Regions from separate parts of the Delftia sp. Cs1-4 genome, predicted to be linked through region 3. Evidence: predicted binding sites of a transcription regulator. Region 3 holds the regulator's gene; each other region holds the start of a gene.
The links. The regulator HrcA, encoded in region 3, represses chaperone genes, less so after heat shock. The targets are predictions, from matches to a motif close to TTAGCACTCNNNNNNNNNGAGTGCTAA.
Positions count from the first base shown of each region.

Region 1: DELCS14_RS04710 (co-chaperone GroES) is a predicted target of HrcA. The motif match lies at 5,247-5,273, and genes of this name have one in related genera.
Region 2: rpoH (RNA polymerase sigma factor RpoH) is a predicted target of HrcA. The motif match lies at 3,879-3,905, and genes of this name have one in related genera.

Region 1 is NC_015563.1:1,063,749-1,070,385, forward strand. Features, by position in the region: gene DELCS14_RS04690 (LysR family transcriptional regulator) at 1-98, opposite strand, end outside; gene DELCS14_RS04695 (VOC family protein) at 265-1,680, shown strand; gene DELCS14_RS04700 (PLP-dependent aminotransferase family protein) at 1,792-3,069, shown strand; gene groL (chaperonin GroEL) at 3,179-4,822, opposite strand; gene DELCS14_RS04710 (co-chaperone GroES) at 4,869-5,159, opposite strand; gene DELCS14_RS04715 (sigma-70 family RNA polymerase sigma factor) at 5,716-6,393, shown strand; gene DELCS14_RS04720 (FecR domain-containing protein) at 6,390-6,637, shown strand, end outside.
Region 2 is NC_015563.1:5,491,209-5,497,845, reverse strand. Features, by position in the region: gene DELCS14_RS24170 (StlD/DarB family beta-ketosynthase) at 1-100, opposite strand, end outside; gene DELCS14_RS24165 (fatty acid desaturase) at 116-1,051, opposite strand; gene DELCS14_RS24160 (sterol desaturase family protein) at 1,048-1,794, opposite strand; gene DELCS14_RS24155 (tripartite tricarboxylate transporter substrate binding protein) at 1,814-2,806, opposite strand; gene rpoH (RNA polymerase sigma factor RpoH) at 2,904-3,848, opposite strand; gene DELCS14_RS24145 (IclR family transcriptional regulator) at 4,035-4,823, opposite strand; gene DELCS14_RS24140 (tripartite tricarboxylate transporter substrate binding protein) at 5,100-6,077, shown strand; gene DELCS14_RS24135 (enoyl-CoA hydratase/isomerase family protein) at 6,111-6,637, shown strand, end outside.
Region 3 is NC_015563.1:1,345,485-1,352,121, reverse strand. Features, by position in the region: gene DELCS14_RS05980 (CHASE2 domain-containing protein) at 1-2,288, shown strand, start outside; tRNA gene DELCS14_RS05975 (tRNA-Arg) at 2,369-2,445, opposite strand; tRNA gene DELCS14_RS05970 (tRNA-Ile) at 2,624-2,702, opposite strand; gene hrcA (heat-inducible transcriptional repressor HrcA) at 2,770-3,774, opposite strand; gene DELCS14_RS05960 (NAD kinase) at 3,805-4,701, shown strand; gene recN (DNA repair protein RecN) at 4,704-6,479, shown strand; gene rapZ (RNase adapter RapZ) at 6,484-6,637, shown strand, end outside.

The DNA of each region.
Region 1 (6,637 bases), 280 kb from region 3:
AGCTCGGCCGCAGCTGCCGTGAAGCTCTGGTGCCGTGCCGCCGCCTCGAAGGCGCACAGCAGGGACATGGGGGGCAGGAAACGGCGGGACAGCAGCATGGCAGAGGGCGGTGGGGCAATCGTGGGAGGGGCATTCTGTTTGGGAATGACCTATGGGCCTGATTATCGTTTGACCAGGCTCAAGGCGCAGACCTAGCATGCGTGCCAGGAATCCACCCCGCCGCAGGGCTGCCCTGTGGCTCCAACTTCAGTCCCCACGAGCACCATGTCCTCTACGCCTGCCCACACCTTCGTGCCCTCCGACGAGATCCGCGCACGGTTTTCCAGCGCCATGTCCGAGATGTACCGCGATGAAGTGCCCCAGTACGGCACGCTGATCGAACTCGTGGCCGACATCAACCAGCGCACGCTGCAGGCCGAGCCCGCGCTGCTGGCCCGGATGCAGCGCAGCGGCGAGCTGGCCCGCCTGGGCGTGGAGCGCCACGGCGCCATCCGCGTGGGCACGGCGGCCGAGCTGTCCATGCTGCGCCGCCTGTTCGCCATCATGGGCATGGAGCCCGTGGGCTACTACGACCTGTCGGTGGCCGGCGTGCCCGTGCACTCCACGGCCTTCCGTCCCGTCAGCGATGCCGCGCTGCTGGCCAATCCCTTCCGCGTCTTCACCTCGCTGCTGCGCCTGGACCTGATTGCCGACGAGGCGCTGCGGGCCCAGGCGGGCGCCATCCTGGCGCAACGCAGCATCTTCACCGAACGCGCGCTGGCGCTGATCGCCCAGGCCGAAGCCCATGGCGGCCTGGCCGACGCCGATGCCGACGCATTCGTGCGCGAGGCACTGGAGACCTTCCGCTGGCACAGCGAGTCCACCGTGGACGGCACCACCTACGATGCGCTGCACAAGGCCCACCGCCTGATCGCCGACGTGGTCTGCTTCAAGGGCCCGCACATCAACCACCTGACGCCGCGCACGCTGGACATCGATGCCGCCCAGGCCGCCATGCCCGAGCGCGGCATGGACGCCAAGGACGTGGTCGAAGGCCCGCCGCGCCGCGCCTGCCCCATCCTGCTGCGCCAGACCAGCTTCAAGGCGCTCAAGGAGACCGTGCGTTTTGCGGGCGATGCCACGGGCGCGGGCTCGCACACGGCGCGCTTCGGCGAGATCGAGCAGCGCGGCGTGGCGCTCACGCGCAAGGGCCGCGCGCTCTACGACCAGCTGCTGGCCCAGGTGCGCGACATGGGCAGCGCAGGCAGTGCCGCGCCCAACTACGGCAGCCGCCTGGCCCAGGTCTTCGAGGCTTTCCCCGACACCCATGAGCAGCTGCGCCGGCAAGACCTGGCCTTCTACCGCTTCACGCTGAGCGACGAGGGAGCCGCCCTGGCCGCAGGCGAGGCCGCAGCGGCCGCCGCCTCGGACCTGGACGCCCTGATCGCCCGCGGCCTGGCCCAGGCCGAGCCCATCGTCTACGAGGACTTCCTGCCCGTGAGCGCGGCCGGCATCTTCCAGTCCAACCTGGGCGGCGAAGAGCAAAAGCAGTACGCGGCCCATGCGGCCCAGCAGGCCTTCGAGGCCGACCTGGGTGCCCGCGTGCATGACGAGATCGCGCTGTACGAGCAGGCCCAGCAGCGCTCCATCGACCAGCTGCGCAGCGCGCTGCGCGGCCAGGCCACCAAGGTCGCTGCATAGGCGCCGACCCGGGCTGAGCCCGCCGCCGTTGATCCCCTTCCCCGGGGCGCATGCACAGGCGCCAGGCCTGCGCGTGCGCCCCTTTGTTTTTGCCATTTGCCGGAGGCCTTCATGAGCACCGCAGACCAGGGCGCGTCGTCGCCCACCGCCCATCTGTTCAACTCGCTGTTCGCACAGCCCGAAGGCTCGCCGATCCGCGAGCTGTTTCCCTACCTGAGCCGTCCCGGCATGCTCTCGCTGGCCGGAGGCTATCCATCGCCCAGCCTGTTCGATGCCGAAGGTTTGCAGCAGGCCGCCATGGCCGCGCTGCAGCAGGATGCCGCCACCAGCCTGCAGTACGGCGCCAGCGAGGGCCAGCTTGCGCTGCGCGAAGCCCTGGCCGCGCTGTGCGCCACGCGCGGCATTGCCTGCACGCCGGCCGACATGATCGTGACCACGGGCTCGCAGCAGGCCTTCGATCTGCTGGTCAAGGTGCTGGTCGAGCCCGGCGATCCGGTGCTGGTCGAGGTGCCCGCCTACCCGGCCACGCTGCAGACCCTGAAGCTGGCCCAGGCACAGGTCGTTGCCGTGCCCACGGACGAGCAGGGCCTGGACACCGAGGCCCTGGCCCGCCTGCTGGCGCAGTGGCCCCATGCGCGTGCCCCCAAGCTGCTCTATACCGTGCCCAACTTCTCCAACCCGGGCGGCACCCTGCTGCCCGCGGCGCGGCGCACGGCCCTGGTGGCGCTGGCACGCGAGCATGGCTTTGTCATCGTCGAGGACGACCCCTATGGCGAGCTGCGCTTTACCGGCCAGCGCGAACCGTCGATCTACGAAACGGGCCTGGCGCTGTGCGGCGCCCAGGCCAATCCCGTGGTCTACCTGTCCAGCCTGTCCAAGACCGTGGCGCCTGCGCTGCGCATCGGCTGGATGCTGGCCGACGCCCAATTGCTGCGCCGCTGCACCATCGCCAAGCAGACGGCCGATCTGTGCACCTCGCCACTGGCGCAGATGATCGCCGCGCACTATCTGCGCTCGGGCCGCTATGCGCCCCAGCTGGCCCAGGCCTGCGCCGAGTACGCGGCGCGCATGGATGCGCTGTGCTCCGGCATGCAGTCGGCGCTGGGCGATCAGATCCGCTTCGTGCGGCCTGCGGGCGGCATGTTCGTCTGGGCCCAGCTGCTGCCGCCGCAGCGGCTTGCGGGCGATTCCCAGGCCCTGGCCCGTGCGCTGTTCACGGCAGCGGTGGAGCAGGGCGTGCTCTATGTGCCGGGCAAGGCCTTCTTCCCGGCCGATGCGGCAGACAAGGCCGGCCTGTGCATGCGCCTGTCGTATGCGGCGCCCACCGTGCCCCAGATCACCGAGGCCGTGGCACGCCTGGGCCGGGCCTGGGGCCAGGCCGTGTCCTGAAAGACATCGGCAAAAGCGTTCATGCAATGACAAAGGCCGCCCGAGGGCGGCCTTTGTCTTGCTGGGCAAACCGGGTATGGCGCAAGGCCTGCCCGGTTGCGGCGGGCAATTACATGCCCATGCCGCCCATGCCACCCATGCCGCCCATGTCGGGCATGGCAGGGCCGCCTTCAGCCTTGGGAGACTCGGCGATCATGGCTTCGGTCGTCAGCAGCAGCGATGCCACGGAAGCGGCGTTCTGCAGGGCCGTACGCGTCACCTTGGTCGGGTCCAGGATACCCATTTCCAGCATGTCGCCGTAGGTGTCGTTGGCAGCGTTGAAGCCGTAGTTGCCCGAGCCGTTCAGCACGGCGTTGACCACCACCGAGGGCTCGCCACCGGCGTTGGCCACGATTTCGCGCAGGGGCGCTTCGATGGCCTTCATGATCAGCTTGATGCCGGCGTCTTGCTCGGCATCGCCGGTCTTCAGGTCGCCCACGGCTTGCTTGGCACGCAGCAGAGCCACGCCGCCGCCGGCCACGATGCCTTCTTCCACAGCAGCGCGGGTAGCGTGCAGGGCGTCTTCAACGCGGGCCTTCTTTTCCTTCATTTCGACTTCGGTGGCAGCGCCAACCTTGATCACGGCAACACCGCCAGCCAGCTTGGCCACGCGCTCTTGCAGCTTTTCGCGGTCGTAGTCGCTGGTGGCTTCTTCGATCTGGATGCGGATCTGCTTGACGCGGGCTTCGATTTCAGCAGCTTGGCCAGCACCGTCGATGATGGTGGTGTTTTCCTTGCCGATTTCGATGCGCACTGCCTGGCCCAGGTCTTCCAGGGTCACCTTGTCCAGCGCCAGGCCCACTTCTTCAGCGATGACCTTGCCGCCCGTCAGGATGGCGATGTCTTCCAGCATGGCCTTGCGGCGGTCGCCGAAGCCAGGAGCCTTGACAGCCACAACCTTCAGGATGCCGCGGATGGTGTTGACCACCAGCGTTGCCAGGGCTTCGCCTTCGACGTCTTCTGCAATGATCAGCAGGGGACGGCCGGCCTTTGCCACGGCTTCCAGCGTGGGCAGCAGGTCACGGATGTTGCTGATCTTCTTGTCGAACAGCAGCACGAAGGGGTTGTCCAGCAGGGCAACCTGCTTTTCAGGGTTGTTGATGAAGTAGGGCGACAGGTAGCCGCGGTCGAACTGCATGCCCTCGACGACGTCGAGTTCGTTGGCCAGCGACTTGCCTTCTTCAACGGTGATCACGCCTTCCTTGCCGACCTTGTCCATGGCTTCGGCAATGATGCTGCCCACGGATTCGTCGGAGTTGGCGGAGATCGAGCCGACCTGGGCGATTTCCTTGGAGGTGGTGGTGGCCTTGGATTGCTTCTTCAGCTCTTCCACCAGGGCGGCGACAGCCTTGTCGATGCCGCGCTTGAGGTCCATGGGGTTCAGGCCGGCGGCCACGTACTTGGTGCCTTCGCGGACGATGGCCTGTGCCAGCACGGTGGCGGTGGTCGTGCCGTCACCGGCGATGTCGTTGGTCTTGGAGGCCACTTCCTTCACGAGCTGGGCGCCCATGTTCTGCAGCTTGTCCTTGAGTTCGATTTCCTTGGCGACCGAGACACCGTCCTTGGTCACGGTGGGGGCGCCGAAGGAGCGCTCCAGCACCACGTTGCGGCCCTTGGGACCCAGGGTGACCTTGACCGCGTTGGCCAGGATGTTCACGCCTTCAACCATGCGGGCGCGTGCTTCGCCGCCGAAAACTACGTCTTTTGCTGCCATTTCAATTCTCCGGATTCAGTTGGAAAGTGCGGTTTCGAAGCGCGGATTACTTTTCGACGACTGCGAACAGGTCGTCTTCCTTCATCACCAGCAGTTCGTCGCCATGGACCTTGACGGTCTGGCCGCTGTACTTGCCGAACAGAACGCGGTCGCCGACCTTCACGTTCAGAGCGATCACTTCGCCCTTGTCGTTCTTCTTGCCGGGGCCCACTGCCAGCACTTCGCCCTGGTCAGGCTTCTCGGCGGCATTCTCGGGGATCACGATGCCCGAAGCCGTCTTGGTTTCGTTCTCGAGGCGCTTCACGATCACGCGATCGTGCAGGGGACGCAGGTTCATACCAACTCCTAAATCATCAACAAAGTTGAAACAAAGACTTGCCGGCCCGGCGGGCCGGCATTCGAAGCAATGTGGGACAGAGGACTGTTAGCACTCATACCCAACGAGTGCTAATAATAAGGCAATTCGGCCAGGATTCAAGGGGTAGGGTCGGATGTGCCGCAGTGTGTAACCACGCCTCACATGCTTTTGCGCCACGGATTTCCGGTGGGTGTTGGCTCGGCGCTCGGCCAGCACCATGGCAAGAAGTGGCATCTGCGGAGCCCGCGCCGATGGAGTTCCTGCGGCGCGCCGCTGGGGGCCGGAGTCCTGGTTGCAGGATGTCCAGGCGCTAGAATGGGAATGAATCTCATTCATCTATTCATGCGATCTGCGCACATGGCCAGGGCGCCCCTTCCCGTCGTTGTCCATCCGATGCGTGGGGCCCCCGGCGCCACGCATCGGTTGCCCATCTGCGCGTTGTGCCTCACCTCCAGACTTTCATCACTGACGAATGCAGTGCCCTTGCGGGTTCACGGTCGGCTGCTGCATTCCTCCCGGGCGCAAAGGCTAGGGGATGAAACGCAATCCGGTCTCCGCAGCGCGGGGTGAGCCGATACCTGGACGCCAGACTCCAGAGGCTCCCCTGGTTGCGCTCTATACGCGTTGGCGCACGCCTGTGATGCGCATGTTGCGCCGACACTTTCGAACCACTGCAGCGGTCGAGGACGCGGCGCAGGAAGTGTTCGCACGGGTGGCCGCCACGGGCAGGAATCTCGAGCCCGGGCAGGAGCAGCCCTATCTGCGGCAGACCGTGCGCAGCGTGGCGGCACGCGACTGGGAAAAGGGCCCGGAGGCGCACGGGCTCCAGAGTGTTCCGTATGACGACTGCCAGCAAGAGCTGCTTGCCATCTCTGCCGAGGGCTTCGGAGACACCGAGCGTCAAGCCGAGAGCCGCCAGCGGCTGACGCGGCTGCACGAGGCGATCCAGGAACTGCCGCCGCGGCAGCGCGAAGCCTTCATTCTTCAACGGATCGAGGGGCGCACCGTTGAGGAAACCGCCGATTGCATGGGGATCAGTACACGGATGGTGGTGAAGCACCTGGGCCGGGCCGTCGGCTATTGCGAGACGCGCATCCTGTTCGCAAGTGCCACTCAGATGAGGCGCCTGCAGGCCCTGCAGGGCACACTGGACGCCGAAGAAGACAACGACGACGAATGCGCCGCCCCACCGGCGCAGGGCAAAAGAGCATGAGCGCAGAGCCAGGCCATTCCCGGTTGCAGGACCTCCCGCCCGAGCAGGTGCTTGGGCTCAACCATCGCGCGGGCGAGTGGTATGTGCGTCGCCAGCAGCCCGGCTGGTCGGGCGCGGACGAGCGCGCTCTCGACGAGTGGCTGGCGCAGGACCCGGCCCATCGCGAGGCCATGGACGGTGTCGGCCGCGCCTGGCGTGAAGCGGAGCAGCTCAAGGCCATGTTCCCGGCCGTCTACGGGCGCAA
Region 2 (6,637 bases), 2.5 Mb from region 3:
GCGGCGCCACGTAGGCATCCATGCCTGCGTTGTCCACGGGTTCACCGGGCAGGAACATGCCTGCGGCATGCAGATAGACGTTGGAATAGGCGACGGGCATGGGTTCAGGGTCGTATCAGTCGTATGTTCCGGGAGGCATTTGCGCACGCGTGCGCGCCGGCGGCCAGACCGTGCCGAGCACGAAGACGCGGGCCATGTAGGGTAGCAGTCCGCCTTCGTTGAGCGCAGGGGCCACGCGCTGGCGGTAGTGTTCGCTGTGCAGGCGCGTGAGCTCGGACCAGTGGGCCTGGGGCCGCTCGTGGTGGGCCGTGTGCAGGCCGATGTTGAACAGCAGCGGATTGACCCAGCCCTCGAAATTGCGCGCGTAGTTCAGTGGCGTGGCGCTGTCCATCCGCTGGCCGCGCGTCAGCGGCCGGCCATCGGCATGGGCGTGCTGCAGGTAGTTGGTGGCCAGCAGCCAGTGCAGGCCATGCAACTGGGGAACGATCACCAGCAGCAAGGCCTTTTGCCAATCCAGCGACAGCAGCAGTGCCCAACTGCCCAGCCACAGCAGGTACTGGCCCATGCAGTAGCGAAAGGCGCCGGGCCAATGCCGCCGCAGCTGGCCCAGCCAGCGCAGGAACAGCGGGTACAGCACCCAGCCGGCCTGCAGCGGGTGGAGCAGGTAGCCCAGCAGATGGTTGTGGTCGCCGCCGAAGCGGTAGGTGCGTGCCATGTCGCGCGGGCCGTGGCGGAAGCGGTGGTGGTTGGCCACATGGGCGGGCCAGAACACAAAGGTCGGGTGGCCCTGCAGCAGGGTCAGCCAGTAGTCGGTGATGCGGTTGGCCCAGCGCCCGCGCCACATGCGCAAATGCGTGTGGTTGTGGTGGATGACGCCCACACCCAGCGTGAGGAACAGCTCGATCCCGTAGAGCCACAGGTTCCAGCCATGCTGCCACTGCCACCACACGATCAGCGGCAGCGCCACCAGATAGGCCAGCGACTGCAGGTCGCGCCAGTGGCGCAGCCGGGGCAGCCATGGCTGGACGTGGCGAGCAGGCGGTCGGCTCATTCCGTCCTGGGCCGGGCCGTGGCGGGCAGTGCCACGCGCGTGCGCATCAGCCGGTCCATGAAGGCCAGCGCAAAGCCGTAGTTGCCATTGGGCCTGGCATGGTGCAGATGGTGGCGCCGGCTGGCGGCCAGCGCATGCGTGTCGGACACCCCGGGAAAGAAGTCGTAGTTGGAGTGGCCTATGACGTTCAGCAGCAGGCTGAGTACCGGCACCGAGGCCAGCGACCAGAAACTGAAGTCATGCACCACCATGGGCAGCAGGATGACGTTGCCCAGCATCAGCGCCTCGATGGGATGGAAGCTGTAGGTGGACCACGGCGTGGTGACGATGGAGCGGTGGTGGTCACCATGAAAGCGCCCCAGCAGCCGCGTATGCAGCAGGCGGTGGTTGATCCAGAAGTGCACATCGTTCCAGATCAGCAGCACCACGATTTCGATGGCAATGCGCCAGGGGCCTGCATCGGGCTCCAGCCGCGCCCACCCCAATTGCAGAAGGCCCCAGGGCACGATCATGCCGATGCCGAAGATCAGCACCGAATGCAGCGACTGGCGCCATTCGCGGCGCAACTGGTCGGGCTTGAGCGGGCGCGTGTCCAGCACGCGGCCCACGCCGCGCCGCTGCAGCCAGCGCGTGAGCGCCGTCATGCCCCAGCCGCCGGCCGTGTAAAGCACGCCGAAGAAGAGCAGGCCCCAGGCCATGACCTGCCAGGCGTTGAGTTCGGTGAAGGCTTGGGCAGCGGTCATGGCAGTGTGATCGAGCACGTCATTGCGCGTGGATTCCCTGTTCGCGGATGATGCGGCCCAGTGCCGTCACGTCCTGGCGTATGCGCAGGGCCAGGCCCTCCGGTGAGCTGCCGACAGCCTGCCAGCCCTGGGCGGCCAGGCGGGCACGCATCTCGGGCGAGCGCACGATCTCGCCGACCGCTTCGGCCAGCTTCTGCACATGGGCAGCGGGCATGGCCTTGGGCGCGGCCACGGCGTTCCAGATCTCCAGATCGAAGTCCCCCACGCCCAGCTCCTTGAGGCTGGGCAGTCCCGGCGCCAGCGGGCTGCGCGCGGCCGAGGTCACGGCCACGCCCCGCAGCTTGCCGGCCTGCACCTGGGCCATGGCCAGTGCGGGCGGCAGCATGGAAAGCTGCAGGTCGCCCCCCTGGATGGCGTTGAACACCTGCGGATAGCCGGGGTAGGGAATGTGTTCGGGCCTGAGCGCGGAGCGGCTCTTGAGCAGCTCCATGCCCAGGTGGCCCACCGTGCCCACGCCAGGGGAGCCGTAGCTCCAGCGGCTGCCGGCCTGGGCAGCGGCCTCCAGGAAGGCGCGGCCCTCGGGCGCGCCGGCCGGAGCCACCAGCACCAGGGGCGCCACGCCGATCAGGCTGACGGGCTGCAGGTCCTTCACAGGGTCGTAGCGCACGGCGGGGTTGAGCAGGCGGGCAATCGTCAGGTTGCCGTTGATCATTACGCTGAAGGTATGGCCGTCGCGCGCACGGGCCACCTGCTCGCCTGCGATGTTGCCGCCTGCGCCCACCTTGTTCTCGACGATGACGGGCTGGCCCAGGCGCTTTTCCAGCGGCTCGGCCAGTGCGCGCGCCGTGAGGTCCGGGGAAGATCCTGCGGGAAAGCCGACAATCAGGTGCAGCGGCTTGCTGGGCCAGCTGTCGCCCGCCACGGCAGCGCAAGGCAGCAGGGCCGAGGCCAGGGCGGTGGCCAAGGCATTGGCGAAGAGGCGGCGTAGTGGCGAGATGGCGCTGGCGGGCATGGGGTGCGTAGGGGCCGCAAAGGCTGCGGGCAATAAAAAACCCGGAGATTATCCGGGTTTGTCGTGAAGCGGCCTGTCAGCCCAGGCCGTCAGGCCATCAGGCGAACTCGGCCAAGGCCTTCTTCATCTTCTTCATGGCAGCCACCTCGATCTGGCGGATGCGCTCGGCGCTGACACCGTAGACGGCGGCCAACTCATGCAGCGTCATGCCGCCCGAGCCGTCGTCGTTGACCTTGAGCCAGCGCTCCTCGACGATGCGGCGGCTGCGGTCATCCAGCGAATCCAGCGCCATGGCAATGCCGTCGGTGGCCAGGTGGTCACGCTGGCGCGACTCGATCATGGCCGTGGGTTCGTGTGCGCCATCGGCCAGGTAGGCGATGGGGCCGAAGGCCTGCTCGCCATCGTCGCTGGGCGAGGGGTCCAGCAGCACGTCGCCACCGGCCAGGCGCGTTTCCATCTCCATGACTTCTTCGCGTTTGACGTTGAGCTTCTCTGCCACGGCGTCGATCTCGCCCGAGGTCAGCGTGTCACGCAGCATGGCGCCGTCCTCGGCCATGGCGGCGTCGGACTTCAGGCCCTGCTTCATGGAACGCAGGTTGAAGAACAGCTTGCGCTGGGCCTTGGTCGTGGCGACCTTGACCATGCGCCAGTTCTTCAGGATGTACTCGTGGATCTCGGCCTTGATCCAGTGCATGGCGTAGCTCACCAGGCGCACGTTCTGATCGGGGTCGAAGCGCTTGACGGCCTTCATCAGGCCCACGTTGCCTTCCTGGATCAGGTCGCCGTGCGGCAGGCCGTAGCCCAGGTACTGGCGCGAGATGGACACCACCAGGCGCAGGTGGGACATCACCAGACGCCCTGCGGCGTCCAGATCGCTGTGTTCTTTGAGCTTGCGGGCGTAGTCCTGCTCTTCCTCAAGGGTGAGCATGGGCAGGCGGTTGACCGCGGAAATGTAGGCATCCAAATTGCCCAGAGGCGGCACCAGGGCCCAGGGGTTAGCGGGTGCCAAGGTGGTCGCAATGGAGCCGGAGGCGTTTGTCATTGCAGAGTTCCTTTCTTCCATTCCTTCATATTAGCACTCGTTATGACCGAGTGCTAAAGCCAAAGTTCCGTGGGTTTTTCAGACGGTTGCACTCATTTTTGGAGTGCCAAAAGTCGTTTGTGCCTAGTCTGAGCGATTTTTGGAAACCCTGCTTGCCAGCGGTGGGCGCATATTGCTGGGAGAGCATTACAGTTTTTCCAGCAGGCTTTCAATCTGCCGGCCCAGTTGCAGCAAGGCCGGGTGCAGCTCCTGCACGATGGCCGGCAAAGGCTCCGTGGTGGAGACGCTGCAGTTCAGGACATAGATGGCATCGGGTGTCACCAGCGGCGTGGCCAGCGCAACCACTTCCGGCTGCCACGATGCGGCGCAGAAGCCTTGGCTTTTCACGGACTTGATCGCCGCCTGGATCTGCTGCTCCAGCGCAGGCCATTGGGCGCCTCTCTTGAGCCTGAAGCTGTCGAGCAAGGCCTTGCGCCTGGCCGATGGCGCCGCTGCCAGGTAGGCGCGCCCCAGCGACGTCAGTTCCATGGGAACGCGCTGGCCCGAGACCACATGCCTGAGCACGATCCGGCGGCTGTAGCGGATGGATTCCAGGTAGACCATCTCGTCCCTGTCGGGACATGCCAGGCCCACGTTGATCCGGCGTGTCTCGGCGAGGGTGCGCATCAGGGGCGCCGCGATCGACAGCACCGTCGAGCCCGTGCGCATGGCGTGCGCCAGGCTCAGGACCGCCGGGGCCAGGCGAAAGGCCCGGCTCGGGTGGTCGGCCTGCAGCATGCCGCAGCCCACCAGGGTCTGCGTCAGCCGGGTGACCGTGGCCTTGGACAGGCCGGTGCGTTCCGCCAGGTCGCTGTTGCCCAGCAGCTCCGAGCCGGGCCTGAACGCACGCAGTATTTCGACGCCTCTTTCCAGGGAGCGGTTGCTCGGGGACTGTCCCGGCTTGTCATGGAGGATGGGGGATCGCCTGTTCGTCATGCTGCTGCCGCTGGTGGGAGGACGCGCTTGCCCCGGTGTCGAAAGCTGTGTTCTTCCTGCCCGGGTACGGGCGCCTGATGGAAGCCAAGTATTCCACCGAATGCAAGGGAAATGCAGCCGCGGGCTCTGGCGCGCCCGCTTTGGAATTTCACTGGTTGGAATATGGGGGGTCACAAGCGCGGTGCGTTTCCCTAAGCTTTCACAAGCCAGTCGCCAGCGTCATCGCAACGCTGGCGCAGTGACCGGACCTCTGTCCATAGAACCAGGAGACACACCATGCCCAGTTTCGCCGCCCGCCGTTGTGCAAGGGCCATTGCGTTCATTGCCGTGCTCGCGACTGTCTGCAGCGCAGCATCTGCAGCCTTCCCTGAAAAGCCCGTGCGCCTCGTCGTGCCCTTTGCGCCAGGCGGCGGAACGGACCTGATCGCCCGCACGCTGGGGGCCGAGATGGCCAAGGACCTGGGCCAGCCCGTCATCGTGGACAACAAGCCCGGTGCCGGCACGATCATCGGCACCGACAACGTTGCCAAGAGTGCGCCGGACGGATATTCCGTGGTCGTGGCTTCGTTCGCGCACGCCGTCAATCCGGCGTTGCAGGCCAAGCTGCCGTACGGGAGCAACAAGGCCTTTGCTCCGGTGATCCTGATCGGCCGCGGCCCCAACGTGCTGGTGGTGCCCGCCGCCAGCCCGTACAAGACGGTGGCGGACGTGATGGCCGCCGCCAAGGCCAGTCCCGACAAGCTGACCTATGCCTCGCAGGGCGCCGGGACTTCGGCGCATCTGGCGGGTGAGCTGTTTGCCAACCTTGCCAAGGTCAGGCTCACCCATGTGCCCTACCGCGGCGCAGGCCCGGCGCTCACCGATCTCATGGGCGGGCAGGTGGACATGATGTTTGCCACGGCGGCGGCGGTATCCACCTTCATCGACAACGGCAAGCTGCGTGTGCTGGGGGTCACCACGGCCGAGCCGTCTGCGGCCTTCAAGAACGTGCCACCCATCGCCGTCACCGTCCCGGGCTACCGCGTCGAGAGCTGGTACGGCCTGTACGCGCCGGCAGCCACGCCTGCCGCCGTGATCGATCGCCTGAACGCCGCGGCCCGCAAGGCGGCCCGCTCGCCGGAGTTCGTTCGCAAGCTGGAGCACGAGGGCCTGATGGTCAATGCCGGACCTGCGGCGGAACTGGACACCTATGTGCAGGCCGAGGAAAAGCGCTGGGCGCAGATCGTCAGGCAAAACAACATCCATCCCGATTGATCGCACTGGCTGCGATCGCTTTCAAAGCACGCCATGAACTACGAACTGATCCAACTGAATGTCGCCGATGCGGTGGCGACCGTGACCCTGAACCGCCCCGACAAGCGCAACGCCATGAGTGACGACATGCGCACCGAGTTCATCGATGCCCTGGAGCGCGTGGCGGCAGACAAGGCCATCAAGGCCCTGGTGCTGACAGGCGCGGGCAAGGGATTCTGCGCAGGCGGTGACATCGCCGGAATGCAAAGGCGCATGAATGCTCCCGCGGGCGAGGTGGGCTTCAACGGCTGGCAGCGTCAGCAGCGCGTGCACCATGTCCAGGCCCTGCTGCACACCATGCCCAAGCCCGTGATCGCCGCCGTCAACGGCGCAGCGTCGGGCCTGGGGGCAGACACGGCGCTGGCCTGCGACTTCGTGATCGCCAGCGAATGGGCCAGCTTCGCGTGGAGCTATGTGCTGCGCGGCATCATCCCGGACGGCGGCGGCATGTACTTCCTGCCGCGCCGTGTGGGCCTGGTCAAGGCCAAGGAGCTGATCTTCACCGGCCGCCAGGTCAAGCT
Region 3 (6,637 bases):
ACTGGCTGCTGCTGGCGGCGGGCCTGCTGTCCCTGGTGTTCTGGCTCAGCGGCGACGGGCAGCTCGACCGTATCAACGGCTTCGTCCAGGACACGGCCAGTTGGCTGCACCGCCCCAAGGCATCGCAGGACATCGTCATCGTCGCCATCGACGATGCCAGCATCGACGCCATTGGCCGCTGGCCCTGGCGCCGCGCCCTGCACGCCGGCCTGCTGGAACGCATCAGCCAGGCACCGCCGCGCGCCATAGGCCTGGACGTGATGCTCAGCGAGGAAGACCTGGACTACCCCGGCGACGACCTGCTGCTGGCGCGCGTTCTGCAGCGCAGCGGCCGCACCGTCTTGCCCGTGGCGCCAGGCAGCGGCCCGCTGCCGGCCTTCGCACAGGCCGCAGCGGCGCTGGGCCATACCCAGCTGCCCGTGGACGCCGATGGCGCGGTGCGCGGCTTCCATGCCATAGAAGGCAGTGCGCAGCAGCCCTGGTGGCACATGGCACTGGCCCTGCACTGCGTGGGCGAGAACGGCCGCGCATGCGCCCGCCCGGAGCCCGCGCCGCCCATGGACCCCGACGCACCCTCCTGGCAACGCCGCCAGCAGGAGATCATTGCCTTTGCACAGGCCAGGCCGGAGCAAGGCGCCAGGGACCGCTCGCCCTTCACCACCTATTCCTACATCGACGTGCTGCGCGGCCGCATTCCTGCAGCGGCATTCCGAGGCAAATACGTGCTCATCGGCACGACGGCCACCGGCCTGGGCAGCCGCTTCACCGCACCGCTGGGCACCAGCGCGCGGCCCATCTCCAGCGTGGAGATGCTGGCCCATGTGCTCAACGGCAGCCTGCAGGGCTCGCATGTGCATCCCGCGTCGGCCACGCTCAACCGCGCGCTCAATGCGGCAGCCGTGCTGCTGGCCCTGCTGGCCCTGGCCTGGCTGGGCCCGTCGGGCGGCATGCTGGCCTGCGCGCTGCTGGCCCTGGCCTGCCTTTCGCTGGCCGGGCTTGCACCGCGCCTGTGGCAGGTGCAGACGGCGCCTGCAGCCGGCCTGCTGGGCCTGGCCCTGGCTTATCCGCTATGGAGCTGGCTGCGCCTACGCGCCGCCGCGCGCTTTCTGGCGCTGGAGCTGCGCGACCTGCAGGGGCAGGGCCTGCCCACTGCGCTGCGCCTGGGCGGCGACCTGCTGGACCAGCGCATCGCGGCCGTGGAGCAGGCTTCGCGCCAACTGCGCGCCCTGCACCATTTCGTCAGCGAAAGCCTGCGCCAGCTGCCCTCGCCCACCTTTGTCTGCGACCGGCAGGGCCATGTGCTGCTGGCCAATGCCGCAGCCCACGCCTATGCCCGCAGCCTGGGGCATGGCCTCAGGGCCGGCGATGCCCTGCCCCGGCTGCTCGATGGTCTGCGGGCACTGGACACGGCAGCCGGCGCATCCGCCGGCCAGCCCTTGCTCACGCCCGAGGCACTTGCCGCCCACGGCCTGCCGCCCAGCAGCGAGGGGCGCGACCCCATGGGACGCAGCCTGATGCTGCTGACCCAGACCTTCGAGGCACCGCCCACCACGGGCTGGCTGATCACCCTGGTCGATATCAGCGATCTGCGCAGCGCCCAGGCCCAGCGCGACCAGGCCATGCAGTTCATCTCGCACGACATCCGTGCGCCCGTGGCATCCATCATCACCTTGCTGGAGATGCAGCGGGGCGCCGTACAGGCACCCGACCTCGGCCTCCTGCTGCCGCGCATCGAAGGCTATGCCCAGGCCTCCCTGCAGCTGGCCGACGATTTCGTGCACCTGGCACGCGCCCAGCAGCAGGCGCTGCGCCGGGAACGGCTGGACCTGGGCCTGGTGCTGGACCAGGCCGTGGAAAGCTGCTGGGCCCAGGCCTCTGCGGCCCACGTGCAGCTGGAGTTCCACCTGCCCGAACAGGAATGCCCCGTGCTGGGCGATGCGGGCATGCTCCACCGCGCGGCCGTCAACCTGATCGGCAACGCCATCAAGTACGGAGCGCGCGCAGATCAGGCAACCCCTGCCACGGTGCAATGCCTGCTGCAGCAGGACGCAGGCCATTGCCGCATCACCATCCGGGACCACGGGCCCGGCATGGATGGGAAGGCCGTCGCCCGGCTGAGCCAGCCGTTCGAGCGCCTGGACCATCACCAGCACCTCGACGGCGTGGGCCTGGGCCTGGCCTTCGTGCGCACCGTGGCCGCCCGACATGGCGGGCAGCTTGAGATAGAAAGCACGCCCGGCCAGGGCAGCGCCTTCAGCATCGTGCTACCGAAAGCGGAACAGGCCTGACTGGCATCCCAGGGATGCGGATGCAAATGCAGAAAACGAAAAAGCCCTGAAGTCTTTCAACTTCAGGGCTTTGCGTTTTTTGGTGCGGCTGGCAGGAATCGAACCCACGACCCCTTGGTTCGTAGCCAAGTACTCTATCCAGCTGAGCTACAGCCGCAACGCTTCGCATTGTAGCAGCGGGTTTTGGGGCTCCCGGACAAAAGCGCCATATTTCTGCAAAAAACCCGGCGCCCGCATTCCCCGGCAACCGGGCGATGGCATGCCATGCGGCATGCCTTGCACCCAGCAAAAAAGCCTGCCGCCCGGAAAGGCGGCAGGCTTTTCATACCAATGGATGGTAGGGCCTCCCAGAGTCGAACTGGGCACCAACGGATTATGAGTCCGCTGCTCTAACCAAGCATGAGCTAAGGCCCCTGATTCACCAAGGCAGCACGGATGCAGGCCATGGCAAACAACTATTGTAGAGCCTAACCCGCAGGACTCAGCGCTTGTGACTCAGCGCATTGCTGACGAGCTTGGAGGTGATGTCCACGATCTGGATCATGCGGTCGTAGTGCATGCGGGTGGGCCCGATCACGCCCAGCGTGCCCACCACCTTGCCGTCGAGCTCGTAGGGCGCGCTGACCACGGACAGCTCCTCGAAAGGCACGACCTGGCTTTCACCGCCGATGTAGATGCGCACGCCTTCCGCCTGGCTGGAAAAATCCAGCAGCCTGAGGATCTGGGTCTTTTGCTCGAACAGGTCGAAGGCGCGGCGCAGATTGCCCATGTCGCTGGAGAAATCGCTGACCGACAGCAGGTTGCGCTCGCCCGCGATGACCACGTCCTCCTGGGCGCTGGTCATGGCTTCCGTGCCGATGTTGACGGCCGCCTGCATGAGCGTGGCCACCTCGCCGCGCAGCAGCTCCACCTCGCCCTTGAGGCGCTCTCGCACCTCTTCCATGGCCAGGCCCGCGTAGTGGCTGTTGAGGAAGTTGGAGGCTTCGATCAGCTGCGAGCCCGAGTAGTCCACGTCGGTGAAGATGACGCGGTTTTGCACGTCACCGTCGGGCGATACGATGATGACCAGAAAGCGCCGCTCCGACAGCCGTACGAATTCGATGTGCTTGAACACCGAGGTGCGGCGCGGCACCAGCACCACGCCCACGAACTGGGAAAGGCTGGACAACAGGTTGGCGGCGTTGGCGATGACTTTCTGCGGCTGCTCGGGCGCGAGCTCGGGCGTCACGATATCGGCACGGTCTGCAGTGAGCATGGTGTCCACGAACAGCCGGTAGCCCCGGGCGGTCGGAATGCGGCCCGCCGAGGTGTGCGGGCTGATGATCAACCCCAGGTCTTCGAGGTCAGCCATCACATTGCGTATCGTGGCAGGCGACAATTCAAGCCCCGACGCACGCGACAGGGTTCGCGAGCCCACAGGCTGGCCGTCAGCGATATAACGCTCGATCAGCGCTTTGAGCAACAACTTGGCACGTTCGTCGAGCATGTGATGATTTTAATGATGTAATTTCCAGAAATGACGTCCACGTTTCGCCACGTTGCCTTGATCGGGAAGTACCACGCTCCCAGCGCAAGCGCCCCGTCCGAGAATGCCAGCAACGCGCTTGAGCGCATTGCGGACTTCCTCAGGCGCCAGGGCTGCGAAGTCGTGCTTGATACCCAATCGGCCCTGCACGCAGGGCTCACAGACTACCCCACCCTCGATGTCGATGGCCTGGGCAGGCATTGCGACCTGGGCCTGGTCGTCGGCGGCGACGGCACCATGCTCGGCGTGAGCCGGCACCTGGCGCAATACGGAACGCCCCTGATCGGGGTGAACCAGGGCCGCCTGGGCTTTGTCACGGACATCGCGCTGGAGGACTTCGAGGCCACGCTCACGCCCATGCTGCAGGGCGAATACGAGGAGGACCTGCGTCCTCTGATGTGCGCCCGCGTGATCCGCGACGGCCAGTGCGTGTTCGAGGCCCTGGCCATGAACGACGTGGTGGTCAACCGCGGCGGCACCTCGGGCATGGTGGAGCTGCGCATCGAGGTGGGCGGCCGCTTTGTCTCCAACCAGCGCGCCGACGGCCTGATCGTGGCCACGCCCACGGGCTCCACGGCCTATGCCCTGTCCGCCGGCGGGCCGATGATGCACCCTTCCATCCCTGCCTGGGTGATGGCACCCATTGCGCCGCACAACCTGTCCAACCGCCCCATCGTGCTGTCCGATGCCAACGAGGTCACGATCGAGGTCGTGGCCGGGCGCGATGTCAGCGCCAATTTCGACATGCAGTCCCTGGCCTCGCTGCAGCACGGCGATCGCATCCTCGTGAGCCGCGCCCACCACAGCGTGCGCTTTCTGCATCCCAAGGGCTGGAACTACTTCGCCACGCTGCGCAAGAAACTGGGCTGGAACGAGGGAGGCGCCTGACCATGGCGCTCAAGCGCATCGTTCTGCGCGACTTCGTGATCGTGCAGGCCCTGGATCTGGACTGGCATGCGGGCTTCACCGTGCTGACCGGCGAGACCGGCGCCGGCAAATCCATCCTGATCGACGCATTGCAGCTGGCCCTGGGCGCCCGCGCCGACGCGGACGTGGTGCGCGAAGGCTGCACCCAGGCCGACATCTGCGTGGAGTTCGACGGCTGCGCACGGCTGCGCCCCTGGCTGGAGGCCGCAGGCCTGGCCTGCGAGGACAGCAGCCTGCTGCTGCGGCGCACGGTGGACACCCAGGGCCGCAGCCGCGCCTGGATCAACGGCACGCCGGCCACGGCCACGCAGCTGCGCGCCCTGGGTGAGCAGTTGATCGACATCCACGGCCAGCATGCCTGGCAAAGCCTCACGCGGCCCGATGCGGCGCGCGCGCTGCTGGACGCCTATGCCGGCATCGACAGCCGCGAGGTCCAGGGCTGCTGGAGCCGTTGGTCCCAGGCCCGGCAGGCGCTGCAGCATGCGCAATCCGCCCAGGACAGCCTGCAGCGCGAGCGCGAGCGGCTGCAGTGGCAGATCACCGAACTCGACAAGCTGGCCCCGCAGGCCGACGAGTGGGACGAGCTCAATGCCCAGCACACGCGCCTGTCCCATGCCCAGACCCTGATCGACACCGCCCAGACCACGCTGCAGATGCTGGAGGACGACGAGGCCGGCGTGATCACTCCGCTGGGCCGCGCCAGCCACCTGATCCAGAACCAGGAACACCTGGAGCCCGACTTCCAGAACATTGCCGACGTGCTGGCCTCGTGCATGGCCCAGGCGCAGGATGCGCGCCATTCGCTGCAAAGCTATCTGCGCCGCGCCGACCTGGACCCCGAGCGCCTGGCCGAGCTCGATGAACGCCTGTCGCTGTGGATGCAGCTGGCGCGCCGCTACCGCCGCACGCCCGATGAACTGCCGGCACTGCTGGCCGGCTGGCGCCAGGAGCTGCAGCAGCTGGACGCCGCCGTGGACATCGAGGCCCTGCATGCTGCCGAGCAATCGGCGCAGCAGCACTACCAGGCCAGCGCCCGGGTGCTGTCGCAGCAGCGCGCCCTGGCCGCGCCGCGCCTGTCGCGCGCCATCACCCAGGCCATGCAGGGCCTGGGCATGGAAGGCGGCCTGTTCGAGGCCGCCCTGTCCACGGCCGACTCCCCTGGTGCCTTTGGCGTGGACAGCGTGGCCTTTCTGGTTGCCGGCCACCCGGGCGCCAGTCCCAAGCCGATTGCCAAGGTGGCGTCGGGCGGCGAGCTGTCGCGCATTTCGCTGGCGATCGCCGTGACCACCAGCGAACTGGGCGAGGCCGGCACGCTGATCTTCGACGAGGTGGACTCGGGCGTGGGCGGCGCCGTTGCCGAGACCGTGGGCCGCCTCATGCACGCACTGGGCCGATCGCGGCAGGTGCTGTCCGTCACCCATCTGCCGCAGGTTGCCGCCTGCGCCGACCAGCACTACCTGGTGGCCAAGCAGCGCGCCAGGCAAGGCACGCTCAGCACCGTGCAGCCGCTGGACAGCGCCGCACGCGAGGCCGAGCTGGCGCGCATGCTCGGTGGCGAGCGCCAGTCCGAAACCACGATGGCCCATGCCCGCGAAATGCTGGCCATGGCGCGCCAGGCACCTGCACCCCGCCCACCCCCGCGACGGGCCGGCCGGCAGCGGCCCCAGGCCGATGCCGACCGCACACGGTCCAAGCCGGGACGCGCGGCCAACGGCGCGCGCAACACCAATGGAGGCTGATGCCATGTCGCTTGAGATCGTGCTGATCACCGGGATGTCCGGATCGGGCAAATCCGTCGCCCTGCATGCGCTGGAGGATGCCGGCTACTACTGCGTGGACAACCTGCCCCCCGAGCTGCTGTCCGCCTTCGTCGAACTGGAGCACGGCCGCCACAGCA